DNA from 3 places in the Neobacillus sp. NPDC093182 genome. Region 2 is predicted to be linked to each of the others. Evidence: riboswitches for the same ligand, from Rfam matches in the RefSeq annotation. Region 2 holds a riboswitch; each other region holds the start of a gene.

Region 1 (4,237 bases), on a different contig from region 2:
GCGGTGATCCCTTCGTATTTGGACGCGGAGCGGAGGAGGTCGAAGCTTTGCTGGCAAAGGGGCTCCAAGTTGAAGTGGTTCCAGGGATAACAGCCGGAATAGCCGCTCCAGCCTATGCTGGAATCCCGATTACACATCGCGATTTAGGAAGCTCTTTTGCTGTCGTCACGGGGCATAAGCCGAAGGGGAAACCAACCGACATTAATTGGAAGAGCCTAGCTACAGGTGTTGACACACTGGCAATTTATATGGGAATCACAAACCTCCCGTATATTTGCGAGGAATTAATGAAGCATGGAAAAAAGGAAAATACTCCAGTTGCGATCATTCAGCAGGGAACAACTCTGGCGCAGCGAACCGTTACAGGAACACTAAGCTCAATTGTCAGCGTGGTTAAAAAAGAAGGTATTCAAAATCCTGCTATGATCGTTGTTGGAGAAGTTGTCACCTTCCGTGATAAAATAAGTTTACTAGAAGCAGAGGGGAAGGCGGAAAGCTATGCAACAATGGCTTAAAGAAGTCGCAAGAGGAAAAAGAGGGTCGAAAGACTTAGACTATCAACAAACAAAAGAAGTCGCTCAAACGATTATTAGCGGCAAGGCAACAGATGCCCAAATTGCTGCCTATCTGATTGCGCTCCGCTTGAAAACGGAATCGCCGGAGGAATTGCTGGCGTTTGTGCTTGCCTATCAGGATGTTAGCAATAAACTTGAAGTGTCAAACCGGTCTATTATTGATCTAGCCAGTCCGTATAATGGAAGGAATTCCTTTACGGGGACTATTCCTGCTGCCATTTTGATGGCTGAATACGGGTTTCCAGTGTTTTTACATGGCAGCGATTCACTGCCGCCGAAATATGGAACAGCGCTCAAGGATATTCTTTTACAATTAGGTATTAATGTTTCTCAACCGCCGCAAAGATTGGCAGAAACAATCCAAGAAGCAGGAATTGCTTTTGCAAACACAGAGGAATATTGCTCTAGTTTAGGAAAGCTGCGAGGAATCCGCAAAGAGCTGGGGGTGAGAACTCTTTTTAATACAGTAGAGAAGTTATTAAATCTAGCTAATGCAGAATCTCTGATGATGGGTGCATATCATCGGACAGCGATTAACAAAATTGCACCTATGTTTAAAGAGCTTTCCTTTAAAAATGTCTATGTCGTTCAAGGAACGGAAGGCTCTGAGGATTTGCCTGTTCACCGCAACAGCTTTATTTACAAAATAACAGACAATAAGATTGAATCTTCCATCGTAAAACCGGAGGAATACGGCCTGTTGGTGCACGAGTTAGATAAAGATATCAAGCTGTCTGTACAAGAACAGTCTGACATTACGCTGGCGATTCTCAGCGGGGAACAATCTGCATCACTCCAGCCCTATTACAATCAAGTGCTATTTAATACTGGCATAAGGTATCACCTGTTTGGTGCAGTAAATGACATAGGAGAAGGAATAGAGATCGCAAAACAACAACTAACGGATCAACGAGGTTTAAGTCAATTAGAAAAATGGAAAGTGATGTCTAACTAATGCGTTCTAGACGGTATTGCGTCCAGGGCGTTTTTTTTCTTGGCGAATGGAATAAAATGGTAGAAAATTTATTTTTCAAAATTTTTGTTTTACTCATTTACATAAAACCTATTGGTATGGTAGGATTAATTTCATCAAATACAAAATACTTATCAAGAGAGGCTGAGGGACTGGTCCTATGAAGCCCGGCAACCTGCTGTGCAAGGTGCTAATTCCAGCAAAATGATCTTCATTTTGGGAGATAAGGCGTTAAACTATCGTGAGATGCCTTTCCTTTTCGGGAAGGCTTTTTTGATAAACAGAGGAGGTTTATAGTAATGGCTACACCGGTAACATATGAAAACTTGAACCAAATATCCGATCATTTCTCTATTGAGGATAAAACAAAGGGAGCAAAATCGGTATTAGAGTGGGCATACAACTCGTATCCAGAAGACCAAATTGTGTATGCTTCGAGCTTTGGAGCTGAAGCGATTGTATTAATCGACCTTATCCAGCAGGTTAAGCCAGACGCGCATATTGTATTCTTAGATACTGGCTTACACTTTCCGGAAACGTATGAGGTAATTAACAAAATCGAAGAGCGTTTTCCTTCACTAAATATTGAGCGAAAACTCCCAAAGCTGACATTAGATGAACAACGCGAGCAATATGGGTCAGCACTATGGAAGAGGGAGCCTAACCAATGCTGTAATATCCGTAAAGTCATTCCATTAAGGGAGACGCTGACGGCAAAACAAGCTTGGATCTCAGGGCTTCGCCGAGAACAATCACCCACTAGAGCAAACACTCAATTTCTTAATAAAGATGATAAGTTTCAGAATATTAAAATCTGTCCGCTTATTCACTGGACATGGGACGAAGTTTGGGACTATATCAAGGAAAAAGATATCCCTTACAATACCTTACATGATCAAAATTACCCTAGTATCGGCTGTTTCCCTTGTACACAGCCTGTTACGGCAGATGGTGATTCACGTGCAGGGCGCTGGGCGGGAAGTGGCAAAACGGAGTGTGGCTTACACACATCCTAAAAGGGGGCTTTTAGTTTGCTCACAATTATAGCAGTTACGATAGGGTTATTTTTTGCAATTAATATTGGTGCAAGTGGTGCAGCTGCTTCGATGGGAATTTCTTACGGAGCAGGAGTGGTGAAGAAAAAGCTGGCACTGTTACTATGCGGTATTACCGTGTTCTTTGGGGCTTGGCTTGGCGGCGGTGAAGTAGTAAAAACCATTGGCAGCGGAATTGTACCAAACAGCACTTTTACCGTACCAATCGCTCTCATCGTTTTAGCATCAGCTGCGCTGTCTTTATTTTTAGCGAATATATTCGGGATACCACTTTCCACCAGTGAAGTAGCAGTAGGATCAGTAGTAGGGGCTGGAATTGTCTATCAATCTGTGTTTGTGAGTAACCTTGCATGGATTATGTTTTTTTGGCTGCTTACTCCTTTTGCGGCATTCGTGATTGCGATTCTAGCTGCGAATCTATTAAAAAATAAAACGTTGAAACGTTGGATGGAAGCGCCGAAAGCCATTCCAATCCTTTCTGTTCTTGTCGTATGTATGGGGTTATTTGAAGCTTTCTCAGCGGGGATGAACAATGTTGCCAATGCAGTGGGACCGCTAGTCGGGGCTGATATCATGTCGACAAGTGCCGGTATTTTCTGGGGCGGGCTTTTTGTAGCAGCTGGTGCCATTCTGTTAGGTCATCGTGTTCTTGAAACAAATGGGAAGAAAATTACCACGCTTCGTCTGGAAGAGGGCTGTGTCATTTCTGGAACAGGAGCAGCGATTGTTACTGTCGCCTCTGTTTTCGGCATTCCTGTACCACTGACACAAATCACAACATCTTCAATTATCGGCATTGGCTTTGCCAAACAAGGCAAGTCTGTCTTAAAAAAAGGTATAGTGGTTCAGCTTCTTACGGTTTGGATTGTGTCACCTGTTTTATCTATGGTGCTTTCTTATACACTTATCCAATTGCTGATTGAACATAACTTTTATCCGATTGTAGCAATGGCAGGTGTTTTAATCTCCGTATTTGGAGTGTCGTCATTGATGAAAAGGTCGAATCAACCAGTCGTAGAAGCAGCAGAAAAGTAGTTTGTTCGCTTCGCTAAAACATTTTTGATTTCAACGATAAATTCTTTATCGCTGATATAAATCTCTAATTTAGAGGATTTTTAATAAAATAACGTAAATTCAAAAAAGAAAGGTATGATTCTGTTGTCATTTTTACCAGCACCTCATGGAGGTAAACTAATCCAAGCATTTGATCCAAACTATGATGTAACATCCATTGTAAAAGAACTCGAAATCGACGCCATTGCCTTAAGTGACCTTGAGTTGATCGGTGTTGGGTTATTTAGTCCACTAACCGGTTTTCTTGGAAAAGCAGATTATGAAAATGTCGTAGAGAACATGCGCCTTGCAGACAATACGATTTGGTCTATTCCTGTTACACTTCCGGTTTCTTATGAAACAGCAGCAACACTTGAAGTGGGGGAGAAAATAAAGCTTGTTTACAATAAAGAGGTATATGGGGTTATTACCGTTTCAGAATGGTATGAACCGAATTTAGACAAGGAAGCCGTTGAGATTTATAAAACACTAGAAACTGCTCATCCAGGAGTTAAGCGTCTGTATGAAAGAGGACCTGTCTATGTGGCCGGTGAAGTAGTGTTAGTTAAAAAGCCTGAAAA
Region 2 (4,237 bases):
AACCTTCTCGCCGGCTCGTCTTATGCCTGTCGCCCCAGGAAAAATTGAACTGCATTTTTCCCTTATCAAGGCGCTTCCGCTTTCTTTTTACCATCCAATGTTGCTAAGTGGCACGAATGTTGGGATCATGTTGCCCTTGTACTCTTTTTCAATAAATTTTGCTGTATCTTCAGATTGGTAAAGTTCTGCTAATCTCTTATATGTTTTGTTGTCTTTGTCTTTTGCTTGGACAGCAATAATATTAAGGTAAGGGGTAGCAGTTTCACTTTCATGGAAAATCGCATCTTCTAATGGGCTAAGACCTGCATCACCAGCAATCCCGTTATTGATCACAGAAGCGGCAACGTCTGGCAATGCTCTTGGTGTTTGCGCTGGTACAACTGCGACAAATTCAATGTTTTTAGGGTTATTTTTAATTTGCGTAAGATTACCATTTGGGTCGAAATCTTCTGGTAATTCAATGAGTCCAGCTTCTTGAAGAAGTAATAATGCACGGCCTTGATTGGATGCATCGTTCGGAACGGCAATTTTTGCACCATCCGGAATGTCTTTGACATCTTTGTATTTTTCAGAGTATATTCCCATTGGGGCAAGGACGGTAGTCGCGATTGGCACTAGGTCTAATTTGTGTTCTTTAATAAATACATCAAAATAGGCAACGGTTTGGAATGCATTAACATCTATTTCTCCTTCTGCAAGAGCTGTGTTGGGAGCAACGTAATCGGAGAATGAAACGATTTCGATATTGATTCCCTCTTTTTCTGCTTTTTTCGCTACAAAATCCCAAATACGTGTATCGGTTCCGCTAACACCAAGCTTAACGGTAGTTGATTCTTTAACCTCTGATGTTTTTTCAGCGCAGCCAGCGCCAATAATCGCTAATGTAATAATAATGATGGATAGTAAAAGTTTTTTCATAGTCGTTTTCCTCCTAGGTTATCTTCGTCTGATTTTTTTTGCTGCTATATTTCCAAATGACTGTAGACCTTGTACGATCACAATCAGAATTCCCACTGTAATCATCATCGTGACAGTATCAAAACGCTGGTAGCCATATGTAATGGCCAAATCCCCAATTCCACCGCCGCCGACTGCGCCAGCCATTGCCGACGCCCCAACAAGACCGATGGTCGCAATGGTAAGGGCAAGAACTAGTGAGCTGAGTGCTTCTGGAATTAGAAATTTACTAATAATTTGCCATGGGGTTGCGCCCATTGCCTCTGCTGCTTCAATGACACCAGGATCAACCTCTAGTAAGGAATTCTCTATCAATCTAGCAATATAGGGTCCTGCATAGAACACGAGAGGAACAACTGCTGCTGCTGTTCCAATTGAAGTTCCAACAATCAACCTTGTCACGGGGATCATGGCAACCAATAAAATAATGAACGGAACGGATCGAAAAATATTAATAATTCCATTCAATACATTAAAAAACGGCAGATTCTGAAGCAGATGGCCTTTCCGTGTTACGACGAGCAAGATTCCCAGCGGCAGTCCAAGGATGGTTGAGAACAAGAGTGAGAAAGCGACCATTTGGACCGTTTCAATTAAAGCAGAAATAATTTGCTCTGAGTTAACTAGCATGTGCTGTCACTTCCTTTATGCTGATTTTCTTCTGGTTAATATAGGTTAATGCACGGATGACTTCTTTGTCAGAGCCTTGGAACTCAACAATTAAGTTTCCAAACGGTGTGCCTTGAAGCTCAGTAATGGTTCCGAACAATACATTAATATGAATATCAAACTGCTTGGCAAGTTCGGAGAGCAGAGGCTGCCCGGCTGAGCTGCCTACAAAATTGATTCGGAAAACCTTTTGCATTCCGTCATGTTTTTGAATGATATCTTTTATAGAATCAGGGATATGGTCGTTCATGACGGAGCTTACAAAGTTCTTTGCCGTCTCCGTTTTAGGAGATGAAAAGACGTTAAACACCGTGCCTTCTTCGATAATTTTACCCGCTTCAATCACCGCCACTCGGTCGCATATTTCTCTGATGACCGCCATTTCATGGGTAATGATTAGAATGGTTATGTTGTATTCCTTATTGATTTTTTTCAACAGCTGTAAAATGGAGCTGGTTGTCTGTGGATCGAGTGCAGATGTGGCCTCATCGCAAAGTAGAATGGATGGCTGTGTTGCCAAGGCTCTTGCAATGCCAATTCGCTGCTTTTGTCCGCCTGAAAGCTGGTCAGGATAATAGTCCGCTTTGTCTGCTAACCCGACAAATTCTAGTAATTCCTGAACGCGCTTTTTAATCGCATCCTTGGGAACTTTGGCAAGTGTCAGGGGCATTGCCACGTTGGAAAACACTGTTTTTGAGTTTAATAGATTAAAGTGCTGAAAAACCATTCCAATATTTTTCTTAATCTCACGGACTTCTCTGACAGACATAGATGTGAGGTCATGACCATCGACGATTACCTTTCCAGAGGTTGGACGCTCTAGTAAGTTTACACAGCGGATAAGTGAACTTTTACCGGCACCGCTAAACCCGATCACTCCGAAAATCTCTCCCTTATTAATCTTCAAATCAATTCCATTCAATGCAGCAACCTGCTGTCCGCCACTTTCATAAACCTTTTTAAGTTTCTGAAATTCGATCATGGTATGTAACTCCTTTTTTGGGAAGTGTCCCGTTTTTGGTAAAATAAAAAACCCTCTTCTTGGAAACAAGAAGAGGGCATGCCGATGCAAAGCAAAGCAGTAAGCTCTTCTTATCTCCCAAGCATTTTGCGCTTGCTGGATTTGGCACAGTCTCCGAATAGATTCCGCTGCCGAGGTGTCATAGGGCCAGTCCCTCAACCTCTCTGGATAAGAAATATTATTCAATTAAAAATAAAAAACCTCTTCTTGAAAAAGAAGAGGGCAAATTGAAAAAAATCATTGGGCCTCTTCTTATCTATCAAGTCGCACTTGCTGGATTTGGCACAGAATCATAGATTCCGCTGCCGAGGTGTCATAGGGCCAGTCCCTCAACCTCTCTTGATAAGAAGTATTTTTACTTTATTCATTTTTTGAACTTGTTAATTAATCTACTGTAGGAATAGTCAAAAGTCAAATCCCCTTTTTAAAATAATGATTAATCGTTTAGACTTAAATCGCTTTCAATGCTTACAGATAGGCATTTCCAAAAAAAAAAAAAAAATTACCGCAGGCCTCCGGTAAAACAAAAAAAGAGAAAAGAGAGCGAGTATTTTCGCTCTCTTCCTTGATCTTTTAACGACTATCTTCTTTTCACCAAACTAAGTACCCCTTGGATGATTAACACAAGTGAGAATAAAAGGACAGTTAAGACACCAATTAGGAGAACTAACGGACTAAGCGGTGCAAAAAATCCAGTTAGCGGTACTCTTAATAAGGCAAAACCAGCAAGGATACATAAGAAGTATAAAAAAGGACTGCGGTCTAATACACTCATTGCATACTCACTCCTTTCTTGGGGGTTAATTCATTAGTATTCATAAAGGGAGTTATTTATTTACCAGAATAATAAATTAGTTCCAAATAACCATTCTTTTGGAAATTTAATCCTTTCCTGTAGACGGAAGGAGTAGTTCTTTTGACACGTTATTTAGGTGGTGATTAATATGTGACTATATATGTAAGGATTTGGAAAGTATAACTTTTAATTAGTTGCTTTTGAAGGAGACAATCCATCTATGTGGAAGCTGGTATTTATATTCTTTTTTATTCTTGTTATCATTGCATTCCTAGTTCCAAAGAGATTGAGTAAAATTGAATTGTATACAACGAGTCTTTTTGCGTTGGTTTTTGGTATTAATGTAGATTTGGTTCTCGTCTTTAAATACCATTTGTACGGATACTTTGGTGAAGGATTTCAATGGCTGGGGTTTGTTGCTGAATTCCTTTATTTTATTCCGGTCAGTATTTTGTTCTTAAACTATTATCCCTTTAAAGGGACAAATCAACAGAAACTCTTTTATATCCTTGCATGGACAGCAGGATCCTCCATTATCGAATTTATTGTTGAAAGGACTCATTTTTTCAACTATACAGGCTGGAAGCTCTGGTATTCTATCTGCCTCTATCCCTTCGTTTTTCTCATCTTGGTTGCTCATTTAAGGATGGTTAGGAGAATGATAAAAATAGGTAAATAAAGATGAGGTTGGAATCAACTGAGCCCAACCTCATCTGTAACGAACATTTAAACCTCATCAAAATGCTTCCGCTCTTTCCTTCAATGTTTTTTCCGCTGCAAGCTCCGGATGAACC
Region 3 (4,237 bases), on a different contig from region 2:
TGTATCGGTAGAGCATGCCTACAGACTAGAAAGAAGACTCAAGATGTTAAATAAGCCGGTGGAGTGCTGGTACTTTGATGAGTTTACCCATTACTTTCCTCCCGTAGTAAACAGAAAAATCGTGAAAGATTTAACGAAGTGGATGAAATGTCAAATCAAAAGATGATAAAATAAAAGTAAGTCCAATCACAGAGGAGTTGGGTACATATGGGTATGCCTCTTGAGTTAAATACGATGATCGTAACAAAAGGCAGAGAAACAAGAATCGAAGAAAATCGTTTTGTTTTAGAAAAAGAAGGCTATCGACTTTATCCGATTGATATTCCCATTGACGTGAGAAAAACCATTGAAAGCGACACGAACGGGACAGCTGTCATTAAAAAAGTAGAATGGCAAGAAAACCGCACTTGGTTAACTTACCAATTAATTTCACTAAATTCTACAAATTAGTAAAGGCCCTTATCGAAATACGATAAGGGCTTTCTCTATTTAGGCAATTGGTCCGCCTTTTTCTTCAATTTCTGAATCAACTCTGGTGAATTTTTTAAAGTTTTCACGGAATTTAGCCGCTAAATCTTTTGCTTTCTTCTCATAGGCTTGTGGGTCATCCCAAGTTTTGCTTGGTTGAAGAACCTCATCAGGTACACCTGCAATATGGAGTGGAATATTTAGTCCAAAAATATCGTCTTTTACTGTTTCGACATTGTTTAGTTCCCCTTCAAGTGCAGCCTGAATCATTGCTCGTGTATAGGATAACTTCATGCGGCTCCCCACTCCGTATTCTCCGCCAGTCCAGCCAGTATTAACAAGAAAGACATTTGCATTATGCTCAAGAATCTTTTCACCAAGCATTTCTGCATAACGTGTTGCAGGTAAAGGCAGGAATGGTGCGCCAAAGCAGGTGGAGAAGGTCGCTTCTGGAGATGTAACACCACGCTCGGTTCCGGCTAACTTGGATGTATAACCACTCAAGAAATGATACATTGCCTGCTCTTTTGTTAACTTCGAGATTGGAGGCAATACCCCAAATGCATCGGCGGTTAAAAAGACAATGGTATTCGGGTGACCCGCAATGCTCGGTTCAACTATATTTTCAATGGCGTGCATCGGATAAGCAGCCCTTGTATTTTCAGTTAGAGTTGCATCGTCATAATCTGCAATTCTTGTATCGGGATTGAGAACAACATTTTCTAATACAGAACCAAAATGGATGGCATCAAAAATTTGCGGTTCTTTTTCCCTGGAAAGATTAATTGTTTTTGCATAGCATCCGCCTTCAATATTAAAAACGCCATTAGAAGACCAGCCATGTTCATCATCACCAATTAAACGGCGTTTGGGGTCTGCTGATAAAGTGGTTTTACCTGTCCCAGAAAGACCGAAGAACAGAGCAACATCACCTTCCACACCTATATTAGCAGAGCAGTGCATAGAGAAAATATTATTTTCAGGTAATAGGTAGTTCATGATTGAAAAAATCGACTTTTTCATTTCGCCAGCATATTCTGTTCCGCCGATTAATATCGTTCGTTTTTCGAATGAGATAATAATAAAGGTTTCAGACTTTGTTCCATCTACTACAGGATTTGCTTTAAAGTTTGGAGCAGAAATGACCGTGAAACCAGGTTTATGTGTCAGCAATTCTTCTTCACTAGGACGAATAAATAGTTGATGGGCGAATAGATTATGCCAAGCAAATTCATTCACAATTTGAATCGGCAATTGGGTCTTTTTATCAGCCCCTGCAAATCCTTTAAAAACAAAGATTTCATTTTTTTCTTTTAAGTATTCTAAAACTTTTTGATAGAGGTTATTAAAAACTTCTTCTGAAATGGGCTGATTTAAATTACCCCAATCAATTTTATCCTTAATGGATTCTTCCATTACAATAAATTTGTCTTGAGGAGATCTTCCAGTATATTTACCTGTTGATACACTGATCGCACCAGTTGAGGTTAGTTTTCCTTCATTTCTAGATAGTATTTTTTCCACTAATTGAGGAACAGACATTTGAATATGCACATGACTGTCTTCCAGCAATTGGTTTAATTCATTTGGGACATGTACTGAATTCATCAGAACGAACCTTCCTTTTCAAGTTTTTAATATTCGATATATTCATAAAAAGTATAACACATTTAATCGAATAGTCTATACTAATTGGTGAATTTGGGTTGTATTATTAAGTATAAATTTAAAATGGAAAAATTTCATATAATTATCCTTAATTTGCTAGCAAATTCATTGACAATGTTCGAGAGGTTCAAGTATGATACTAATTTGAACGGATACTCTCTTATCCTGAGCTGGTGGAGGGACAGGCCCTATGAAACCCAGCAACCTGCTTTATGAGAAGATGATTACGTAGTTATCATTTTCTCAAGTGCGAAGGTGCTAATCTGACGCAAGGTTTTGACCTTGAACGATAAGAGTGAAAGGACCGGAACAACCTTTCCTCATGTGGTAAGGTTTTTTGTTTTGTATAAGACCTTTTATCAAAAGAGCTGCTAATAAAAATCCTTTGTTTATTTCATACTAAGGGAATGAGTACCGTATCAATTTCAGTGGTTCTAGAAGTATACCTGTAACCTTCATATGAACCTTGATTTATCTCATAATATAGGAGGAAATCAGATGTCAACAAAACGTCGTTTGTTCACTTCTGAGTCAGTTACGGAAGGTCATCCAGATAAAATCTGTGACCAAATTTCTGATTCGATTCTAGATGCGATTTTAGCAAAGGATGCAAATGCTCGGGTTGCTGCTGAAACGTCCGTTACAACTGGATTAGTCTTAGTGGCAGGTGAAATCACTACATCTACTTACGTTGATATTCCAAAGATCGTTCGTGAAACAATTAAAGGAATTGGGTACAATCGTGCTAAGTATGGCTTTGATTCCGAAACATGTGGTGTTATTACCTCTATAGGTGAGCAGTCTCCAGACATTGCGATGGGGGTCGATCAGGCACTTGAAGCACGTGAAGGGCAAATGTCTGATGAAGAAATTGAAGCTATTGGGGCAGGAGACCAAGGTTTAATGTTTGGGTTTGCATGTAACGAAACGAAAGAACTAATGCCTCTACCAATTTCATTAGCTCACAAGCTTGCACGTCGTTTAACTGAGGTTCGTAAAGAGGAAATTCTTCCTTACCTGCGTCCGGATGGAAAGACACAAGTAACGGTAGAATACGATGAGAACGACAAACCTGTCCGTATTGATACGATTGTTATTTCAACACAGCACCATCCCGAAATTACGTTAGAGCAAATCCAACGTAATGTAAAAGAGTATGTTATTAATCCAGTTGTTCCGAAAGAACTAATTGATGAAAATACAAAGTATTTCATTAATCCTACAGGTCGTTTTGTTATCGGTGGACCTCAAGGGGATGCTGGTCTAACTGGACGTAAAATTATTGTTGATACGTATGGCGGATATGCTCGTCACGGCGGCGGCGCATTCTCTGGTAAAGATCCTACAAAAGTTGACCGTTCTGCAGCCTATGCAGCTCGTTATGTTGCGAAGAATATTGTAGCAGCAGGACTTGCAGATAAGGTTGAAGTGCAGCTTGCCTATGCAATTGGTGTTGCAAGACCTGTTTCCATTTCCATTGACACATTTGGGACTGGAAAAGTAAGCGAAGAAGTTTTAGTCAATCTAGTTAGTAAAAACTTTGACCTTCGCCCAGCTGGAATCATTAACATGTTAAATCTTCGTCGCCCAATCTATAAACAAACTGCAGCATATGGTCATTTCGGCCGTACAGATGTTGACCTTCCTTGGGAGCGTACAGATAAAGCAGACACATTACGTCAACAAGCAAATATTTAATTAAACCCAATGTACAGGGGAGTTGCATTTTTAATGTAACTCTCTTTTTGATTTCGTCGTCTAAGTTTAGGGCAATGTGTTTAGGTGAAAACTATTTGTACCTGAATTTTCCTACCTTTCACACTGACATTTTTATATGAATAGTGGTAGGATAGGAGAGTATGTTTTTTAAGTTTGGATATTTAGATTGGAGTAGGTGACGTACATAATGTGTGGTTTTATTGGTTGTGTACACGACAAGGCACAAAACTATCGTGATGATCAAAAACAACAATTCAAAAATATGAACGATATTATAACCCATCGTGGACCAGATGATGATGGCTTTTATTATGATGACCATATTCAATTCGGTTTTCGCCGCTTAAGCATTATTGATATTGAATGCGGGCATCAGCCATTA

Evidence for each region. Region 2 has a riboswitch for S-adenosylmethionine ahead of ACIQAA_RS07855 (methionine ABC transporter ATP-binding protein). Riboswitches for the same ligand answer to the same signal wherever they lie in the genome.
Region 1: another riboswitch for S-adenosylmethionine. It lies ahead of ACIQAA_RS31395 (phosphoadenylyl-sulfate reductase); the one in region 2 lies ahead of ACIQAA_RS07855 (methionine ABC transporter ATP-binding protein).
Region 3: another riboswitch for S-adenosylmethionine. It lies ahead of metK (methionine adenosyltransferase); the one in region 2 lies ahead of ACIQAA_RS07855 (methionine ABC transporter ATP-binding protein).

Annotation. Positions count from the first base shown of each region.
Region 1 is NZ_JBIVOI010000029.1:25,979-30,215, forward strand. It holds gene cobA (uroporphyrinogen-III C-methyltransferase) at 1-515, shown strand, start outside; gene ACIQAA_RS31390 (anthranilate phosphoribosyltransferase) at 499-1,530, shown strand; SAM riboswitch class I at 1,677-1,778, shown strand; gene ACIQAA_RS31395 (phosphoadenylyl-sulfate reductase) at 1,848-2,564, shown strand; gene ACIQAA_RS31400 (sulfate permease) at 2,580-3,638, shown strand; gene sat (sulfate adenylyltransferase) at 3,753-4,237, shown strand, end outside.
Region 2 is NZ_JBIVOI010000003.1:82,373-86,609, reverse strand. It holds gene ACIQAA_RS07865 (MetQ/NlpA family ABC transporter substrate-binding protein) at 88-918, opposite strand; gene ACIQAA_RS07860 (methionine ABC transporter permease) at 937-1,587, opposite strand; gene ACIQAA_RS07855 (methionine ABC transporter ATP-binding protein) at 1,577-2,608, opposite strand; SAM riboswitch class I at 2,716-2,822, opposite strand; SAM riboswitch class I at 2,897-2,996, opposite strand; gene ACIQAA_RS07850 (hypothetical protein) at 3,228-3,422, opposite strand; gene ACIQAA_RS07845 (CBO0543 family protein) at 3,664-4,122, shown strand; gene ACIQAA_RS07840 (hypothetical protein) at 4,180-4,237, opposite strand, start outside.
Region 3 is NZ_JBIVOI010000001.1:842,246-846,482, reverse strand. It holds gene ACIQAA_RS04405 (alpha/beta hydrolase family protein) at 1-166, shown strand, start outside; gene ACIQAA_RS04400 (DUF2584 domain-containing protein) at 208-450, shown strand; gene pckA (phosphoenolpyruvate carboxykinase (ATP)) at 490-2,076, opposite strand; SAM riboswitch class I at 2,294-2,432, shown strand; gene metK (methionine adenosyltransferase) at 2,635-3,834, shown strand; gene asnB (asparagine synthase (glutamine-hydrolyzing)) at 4,043-4,237, shown strand, end outside.